DNA from 2 places in the Pseudomonas fjordensis genome. Region 2 is predicted to be linked to the other one. Evidence: riboswitches for the same ligand, from Rfam matches in the RefSeq annotation. Region 2 holds a riboswitch; the other holds the start of a gene.

Region 1 (4,214 bases), 1.5 Mb from region 2:
GTGAGTTTTGGGCGCGAAGCTTTTCTGAGGCGCGCATCATGTAGGTGGCCACCGCCTCCTTGATCGGCGGCAGATCGGTCAGCCGTTTGCCGAACATCCGGCTGCAGCATATTTCTTGCTTGGGCGGGTCGGGCTCGTCAAGTTCCAGACACGATGTGCCGGCCAGCTCCCGCGCCGTCTTTTCGATCACCACGCTGAATTTCTTACGGAGCGTCCGAGGATCTGCCCTGGCCAGGTCCATCGCTGACTTTATGCCCATGGCGTCGAGGTGGAGCTTCATTTTGCGGCCTACGCCCCACACTTCGCAGACGTCAGTATTACGCAGGACCCAATCGCGCTTGACCGGATCGGTGATGTTCACTACACCACCGGTTTGAGCTTGCAATCGCTTTGCCGTGTGGTTGGCCAGCTTGGCCAAGGTCTTGGTGCTCGCTATTCCAACTCCCACTGGAATGCCAGTGCAGCGCAGCACCCGCTCCCTGATTTGACGACCCAAAGCATCCAGCCCGGGAATACCCGATAGGTCAGCAAATGCCTCATCGATACTGTAAATTTCAACGGCAGGAACCATCGATTCGATCAGAGTCATCACTCGCTCGCTCATGTCGCCATAGAGCGCGTAGTTAGACGAGAAGGGAATGATGCCGTGTTGCTTCAGCTTGTGTTTGATTAGAAAATACGGCTCGCCCATCTTGATAAACGGCTTGGCGTCGTAGCTGCGGGCAATGACGCAGCCATCGTTTGATCTGAATGACACTAACAGTTAGCGGAAGATAACATATTGATTTATATTGAAAATACACCACTAACATTTTTTATGGTTTTGGCGATTCAGCGGGATCAAATAAGCCTTTTGATTCACACAGACGAAGGCAATTCGGCATAGATAGTTTGACGCTCGTGGCGTCCGTCCTGGAGGCGCACATCGAGAGTTATTCGTCGAAGTCAGGCCTCGATATCACGCATCAGAGTATCGATGACGTCAGGTTTGTCATGGACGCCGAACCGATCCACCAGCATGGAGGTCGCTTGGTTCATGCCAATGATGTCGACCGCGCACATACACGACGGAGTCTGAGCACCACCTTGTCGAGAGCCGCCACCGCCGCGATATCCCCGATGTATTCCTTGAATTCAAGTTTGGTATGCCTTGATACTTCTGAGGGGGCTGATATACGATGATTTCAGGAGATGGCATTCCTCCTTTAACCGCCTAGTGCTGATGATGCCTACGTGAACCCTGGACAGGGTGCGTAGGTGTATCCGCTCCCTGTCCCTGAGCTAGGACAGGATTATGATCCTACGACCCCAGTCGCCTCTCTTTTTTTGTGCTTACCTGTTACCTATTTGGCCTAGGTCTGACGAGGTGAGCCCACCATGCTGAAATCACTTTTGGTTATCGCCGTTGGCGCGTCACTCGGTGCCTGGTTGCGCTGGCTATTGGGTATGAAGCTAAACGCATTGTTCCCCACGATTCCCCCAGGCACTGTGATTGCAAACATGATCGGGGGCTACATCATCGGCTTAGCAATCGCGTTTTTGGCCGCATCCCCGACTCTGAGCCCTGAGTGGCGCCTGCTGATCATCACGGGTTTCTGTGGAGGGCTCACCACCTTTTCTACGTTTTCGGCAGAAACAGTTGCCCTGATCCAGGAAGGCAGATTGCTCTGGGCGTTCGGCTCAATTTCATTACACGTCGTGGGCTCGCTGACGATGACGGCTGCCGGGCTTCTGTCCTATCAAATTATCGGTACGCGCTGAGGAGATGAAAATGAAAGGTTTCCTGGTGATTTTCTTTACCCAACAGAACCGTCGTTATCAGGGCAAGATGCTCGGCGACTGGATCGTTGATTTGGCGAAAGAAATGGGACTACGTGGTGCGACCCTATCTACGGGTATCGAGGGTTTTGGGCATACCGGTCGGCTGCACTCCTCCCATTTTTTTGAACTGGCGGATCAGCCTACCGAGATTCGCATGGCTATCACCGAGGACGAATCTGAACGGTTGTTCGTACGATTGGAGCTTGAGGAAATCTCGGTGTTTTACATAAAGACTCCAATTGAAATGGGCTTCGTCGGCAAAAAAACCACCTAGTCCGGCATCCTTTTACCAAGCTAGGCTTCAAGAGATCTTCCTGTGCTTGTTGTTTCCGTAACATGATTTTACATTTTGAGCGGAGCTAGCTAAGATCGACGGATTGGAGATGGCATTCCTCCATTAACCAACCGCTGCGCCCGTAGCAGCTGATGATGCCTACAGAAACCTGATCAATCAGGTCTGTAGGCGTTCGCGCTCAGATTCCCTTTTTGGTCAGGCCCACTTACTTTTTTGTGGCTGGCCAAATGTCTAAATTTCGACGACCTGAACAACTCGACTTACTGCCCTATATAGCGAAATGGCTTGCGCTTGCTGGTCTTGTAGCTCTTTTGGCAGGCTCTGCTTCTGCGTTATTCCTCCTTTCTTTGGATCATGCCACCCAGTGGCGAGAAACCCATCCCTGGGTGATCTGGCTCCTGCCAGTGGCCGGCTTTGCTGTGGGACTTGCATATCACTTGATAGGCAAACCCGTTGATGCCGGAAACAACCTGATCATCGATGAGATCCATGATCCTAAGAAGATCGTGCCTTTGCGCATGGTACCGATGGTGCTGATCGGAACCGTGGTTTCCCACCTTTTTGGTGCATCTGTGGGACGTGAGGGGACGGCGGTGCAAATGGGCGGTGCCCTTGCCGATCAACTGACGCATGTCTTCCGTCTGCGCCGCGAAGACCGTCGGGTGATTCTCATGGCCGGTATTAGTGCTGGCTTTGCGTCCGTCTTCGGCACCCCTCTTGCCGGGGCTTTATTCGGACTTGAAGTATTGGCCATTGGACGTATGCGTTACGACGCGCTTTTCCCTTGCGTGGTTGCGGCAATCGTTGCTGACCAGGTGGGGCAAGCCTGGGGCGTGGTTCACACGCATTACGTCATTGGCGAAGTGGTTCCGGTGCAGCTGTGGAGTGTCATGGCTGTGGTGGTAGCTGGGATTGTCTTTGGCCTTACCGGCCTGCTATTCGCGACAGCGACCCACAAGCTCGGAGCCTTCGTTAAGCGGCTTATCACCTATTCACCATTAAGACCCTTTGCCGGCGGCCTGCTGATCGCAGTCGCAGTGTGGGCGCTCGGTAGTAACCATTACATCGACGTTGATAAGTACATCGGGCTAGGCATTCCGAGCATCGTCCAATCCTTTCAAATGCCAATGGCCCCTTGGGATTGGCTTGGAAAGATGGTGTTCACCGTTGTCTCCTTGGGCACTGGATTCAAAGGCGGTGAAGTGACACCGCTGTTTTACATCGGTGCCACCTTGGGGAATGCGCTGGCTCCCCTCTTGCACCTTCCCTTCGGCATGCTGGCTGGTATCGGCTTTGTCGCCGTCTTTGCCGGTGCAGCTAATACGCCACTGGCAACCATCGTTATGGCCATGGAGCTCTTCGGGCCCGAAATTGCTCCGCTTGCAGCCATTGCCTGTATCGCAAGTTACCTCGTATCCGGACACACCGGGATCTATCACGCCCAGCGCGTCGGCCACAGCAAGCATCACCGTCCTCTTCCGGAGGAAATCCGGCTCTCTGATTTCAAGCAATTTCATGCTCAAAGTGAATCCGCCAGCGAGCGGAAAGTGACTCTTGTGGGGGAAGAGAAATGATTGAACATCACCAAGATCGCCTGACAGCTTTGCAACTCTATTTTCCTGGCGCTAGCCGGGCTCGCGTGACCAGCTTCTGGCACCACCTAAGCGCACCTGCACTAGCCCAGCACCTCCTTAAAGTTGCTCAAAAAGCAAAAATTGAGCAGGTCATGCTCAAGACGATTTCTGCAGGTTATTTGCCAGGCCATCGCATCTCCCATCATCACCCGGAGCTTGGCGATATGCGTCATCCCCAGTGTCTGGAATTGCTAGATACAGAGGACAAGCTGCGCGCATTCCTGCGCGACCACGCTGACGAGTTACGCAAGGTGCGAGCAGTTCTTCTCTTATGTGAGTTACCGCTCACTAACGCGTCGTAATTCAGTTTGAAAACAGCTCGGAAATGAAGAAGTAAGGCCGACCGAAGCGTCGGTCACTCGCCACATTAGAGGATGTAGCTATGAACGGCTTTCAGCTGACGTTTTTCACCGAACAGAGTACCAACTACCAGCACCTTCCACTGGGAGAGTGGTTGGTCGAGT
Region 2 (4,214 bases):
CTTCTCGCACCCGGGCTCATCAGTGGATATCGTCACTGTGACCGGATGATCAGCACCGCTGAGGAAATGCGCGGTATGCAAATGTCCTAAATGATCCAGGCCTTCCGTACCGCTCACCAGCGTCGCTCCCAACATGCCCTCTCGTTTGGCGAACTCAACCAGCCACTCCCCGAGTGGAAGATGCTGGTAGTTGGTACTCTGTTCAGTGAAAAACGTCAGTTGAAAGCCATTCATGGCAACATCCTCTAATGTGGCGAGAGCGACCAACGGTTAGTCGGCTATGCCTCTTCATTTGCGAACTGTTTCTTCGAACTGAATTACAAGGCTTCACTGAGCGGTAACTCGCATAAGAGAAGAACTGCTCGCACCTTGCGCAACTCGTCAGCGTGGTCGCGCAGGAAGGTGCGCAGCTTGACCTCTGTATCCAGCAATTCCAGACACTGCGGATGACGCATATCACCAAGCTCCGGGTGATGATGGGAAATGCGATGGCCCGTCAAATAGCCCGCAGAAATCGGTTTGAGCATGACCTGATCAATCTTGGCTTTCTGCGCGACTTTAAGAAGGTGTTGGGCAAGTGCGGGCGCACTCAGGTGATGCCAGAAATTTGTAACTCGAGCCCGACTAGCGCCAGGGAAATAGAGCTGCAAAGCTGTCAGGCGATCTTGGCGATGTTCGGTCATTTCTCTTCCCCAATAAAAGTCACTTTGCGCTCGCTGGCGGATTCACTTTGAGCATGAAATTGCTTGATATCGGAGAGCCGGATTTCCTTCGGCAGAGGACGGTGATGCTTGCTGTGACCGACGCGCTGGGCGTGATAGATCCCGGTATGCCCGGATACGAGGTAACTTGCGATACAGGCAATGGCTGCAAGCGGAGCAATTTCAGGCCCGAAGAGCTCCATGGCCATGACAATGGTTGCCAGTGGCGTATTAGCTGCACCAGCGAAGACAGCGACAAAACCGATACCAGCCAGCATGCCGAAGGGAAGATGTAAGAGGGGCGCTAGCGCGTTCCCCAAGGTGGCTCCAATGTAAAACAGCGGAGTGACTTCGCCGCCCTTGAATCCAGTCCCCAGGGAGACAACGGTGAACAACATCTTTCCAAGCCAGTCCCAAGGAGCCATTGGCATTTGAAAGGATTGGACGATGCTCGGAATCCCCAGTCCGATGTACTTATCGACATCGGTGTAATGGTTGCTACCAAGCGCCCACACTGCCACTGCGATCAGAAGGCCGCCGGCGAATGGTCGTAATGGCGAATAGGAGATAAGTCGTTTAACGAAAGCCCCTAGCTTATGGGTGGTCGTCGCGAATAGCAGGCCAGTGAGGCCGAAGATAATCCCAGCGGCGACCACAGCCATGACGCTCCAGAGCTGCACGGGAACCACTTCGCCAATGACGTAATGCGTATGAACCACTCCCCAGGCTTTCCCCACCTGGTCAGCAACGATTGCCGCAACCACGCAAGGGAAAAGCGCGTCGTAACGCATGCGTCCGATGGCCAACACTTCAAGTCCGAACAAAGCCCCGGCAAGAGGGGTGCCGAAGACGGACGCAAAGCCAGCACTGATACCGGCCATGAGAATCACCCGGCGATCTTCGCGGCGTAGCCGAAAGACATGCGTCAATTGATCCGCAAGAGCGCCGCCCATCTGCACCGCCGTTCCCTCACGTCCCACAGATGCACCGAAGAGGTGGGAAACCACGGTTCCGATTAGCACCATCGGCACCATGCGCAAGGGAATAGTCTTTTTAGGATCGTGGATCTCATCGATGATCAGGTTGTTTCCGGCATCAACTGGTTTGCCTATCAGGTGATACGCAAGTCCCACGGCAAAGCCAGCAACTGGCAGGAGCCAGAGCACCCAGGGATGGGCTTCTCGCCACTGGGTGGCATGATCCAAAGAAAGGAGGAATAACGCAGAGGCAGAGCCTGCCAAAAGAGCTACAAGACCAGCAAGCGCAAGCCATTTCGCAATATAGGGCAGTAAGTCGAGTTGTTCAGGTCGTCGAAATTTAGACATTTGGCCAGCCACAAAAATGTAAGTGGGCCTGACCAAAAAGGGGATTCTGGGCGCGAACGCCTACAGACCTGGTTGATCAGGTTTCTGTAGGCATCATCAGCTGCTACGGGCACAGCGGTTGGTTAATGGAGGAATGCCATCTCCAATGAGCCGATCTTAGCGAGCTCTGTCCAAAATGTAAAATCGTGTTTCGGAGCACGAGGCAAGCGTAGGCGTCTTCGAGTCACCGCTTATGAAAGCAGGCCAGACTAGGTGACTTCTGTTCCGGCGAAGCCCATCTCAACTGGGGTTTTTATGTAAAATAACGAGATATCTTCAAGCTCCAATCGCTTGAATAACTGCACAGATTCGTCCTCGGTAATGGCCATACGAATTTCGGTAGGCTGATCCGCTAGTTCAAAAAAATGCGAGGAATGCAGCCGGCCGGTATGCCCAAAGCCTTCGATACCTGTGGACAGAGTCGCACCCCGCAGTCCCATTTCTTTCGCCAAATCAACGATCCAGTCGCCGAGCATCTTTCCCTGATAGCGACGATTCTGTTGAGTAAAGAAAGTGACCAGAAAACCTTTCATGTTCCTCTCCTAAGCGCGTGCTGATTATTTGATAGGACAGAAGCCCGGCAGCCGTCATTGCCACCCGGGCAGGATTCACACTGGCATCATGCGCACTGGTCAAGTCGGATGCAAACGACTGGTCAAGTCGAATGCAAATGGCTGGTCAAGTTCATGCAATTGCCCAAATTCTAGCCTTTCAAGCGGGTATTTCATGCAGCCAACACGCCGTTCCTATTCCAAATCCTTCAAAGCCCAGATCATTCAAGAGTGCGCCCAACCAGGCGCTTCGATTGCCAGCGTCGCGCTCGGCCATAGCCTCAACGCAAACCTCGTCCACAAATGGATTCGGCTGCAAACGCAGAAAATTCCGGCACACCCACCTGCATTTATTCCGTTAGCCATGCCGCTGGCGGGGGCGAACTCCCATCCAGCATCATCGAATATCTGCGTTGAAATACAGCACCCGCGCGCCATCATCAAAGTGGACTGGCCCACTGAAAGTGCTGCCGCCTGCGCGACTTTTCTTCGAGATATTCTGCGATGATTCACATCGACTCCATCTGGCTCGCCACCGAACCGATGGCCATGCGCGCAGGCACCGAAACGGCGCTAGCCAAGGTGATCGCGGTGTTCGGTGCGGCGCAGCCGCACTGCGCTTATCTGTTCGCCAACCGCCGCGCCAATCGCATGAAAGTGCTGGTGCATGACGGCTTCGGAATATGGCTGGCGGCGCGCCGGTTAAACCAAGGCAAGTTCCACTGGCCTGGCATCCGCCATGGTCCTGAGATGGAACTGGATGCCGAGCAACTTCAAACGTTGTTGCTGGGGCTGCCATGGCAACGCGCAGGTTCTGGAGGCTCGATCACACTGCTTTAACGGCAGCCATTAGCCTATCGGTCTATCGTCGCGAAACGCCCGCTCTGGCAAAGTCCGGCGTATGACTTCTTCGCCCAATCTCGACCAACTGTCTCCCAATCAACTGCGCGTCCTCGCAGCGCAGTTGCTCTCGCAAGTCGACACTATGGGCAAGAAAATCAACCGTGATCAAACAGTCATTGAGAAACAGACCCACGAGATCGCCCAGCTCAAGCGTTTGAAGTTTGCCAAGCGCAGCGAGCAGATGAATCCTGAACAGGCCAGCCTGCTAGATGACCTGATCGATACTGATATCGCGGCGATTGAGGCCGAGCTTCAGGCGTTGCAAATAGCACCAGAGGCGACCGAGGAAAAGCTAAGGCCCAAGCGCACGGCATTGCCGGCAGAATTTCCGCGAACGTTGATCCATCACGAACCGGACAACACTCACCGCCCATGCGGCTGCGCCCTGAAGCGCATCGGTGAGGACGTTAGCGAGAAGCTGGACTACACGCCCGGCGTGTTCACCGTCGAACGCCATGTCCGTGGCAAGTGGGTCTGCGATAACTGCGAAACGCTGATCCAGGCACCGGTTCCGCCGCAGGTCATTGATAAGGGCATCCCGACTTCGGGCCTGCTCGCACACGTCATGATCGCCAAGTTTGCTGACCATCTGCCGCTTTACCGTCAGGAATCGATCTTAGGTCGAGCGGGCTTGGCGATTCCACGTTCAACCTTGGCTCAATGGGTTGGCGTGACCGGAGTTCAGTTGCAGCCGC

What was found. A riboswitch is a leader RNA that binds a small molecule or an ion and turns the genes downstream of it on or off. The one in region 2 is predicted to bind fluoride.
Region 1: it holds a riboswitch for fluoride, as region 2 does, so the genes downstream of both, ACWHXD_RS17130 (voltage-gated chloride channel family protein) here and ACWHXD_RS24375 (voltage-gated chloride channel family protein) in region 2, are expected to answer to the same signal.

Annotation. Positions count from the first base shown of each region.
Region 1 is NZ_OZ336860.1:3,847,317-3,851,530, forward strand. Features, by position in the region: partial or broken gene ACWHXD_RS17110 (Y-family DNA polymerase) at 1-748, opposite strand, end outside; partial or broken gene ACWHXD_RS17115 (sodium-independent anion transporter) at 946-1,115, opposite strand; fluoride riboswitch at 1,179-1,239, shown strand; gene crcB (fluoride efflux transporter CrcB) at 1,378-1,761, shown strand; gene ACWHXD_RS17125 (DUF190 domain-containing protein) at 1,772-2,095, shown strand; fluoride riboswitch at 2,192-2,264, shown strand; gene ACWHXD_RS17130 (voltage-gated chloride channel family protein) at 2,344-3,690, shown strand; gene ACWHXD_RS17135 (hypothetical protein) at 3,687-4,052, shown strand; gene ACWHXD_RS17140 (DUF190 domain-containing protein) at 4,133-4,214, shown strand, end outside.
Region 2 is NZ_OZ336860.1:5,341,267-5,345,480, reverse strand. Features, by position in the region: gene ACWHXD_RS24385 (DUF190 domain-containing protein) at 1-234, opposite strand, end outside; gene ACWHXD_RS24380 (hypothetical protein) at 318-683, opposite strand; gene ACWHXD_RS24375 (voltage-gated chloride channel family protein) at 680-2,026, opposite strand; fluoride riboswitch at 2,107-2,179, opposite strand; gene ACWHXD_RS24370 (DUF190 domain-containing protein) at 2,275-2,598, opposite strand; gene tnpA (IS66-like element accessory protein TnpA) at 2,792-3,124, shown strand; gene tnpB (IS66 family insertion sequence element accessory protein TnpB) at 3,121-3,456, shown strand; partial or broken gene tnpC (IS66 family transposase) at 3,518-4,214, shown strand, end outside.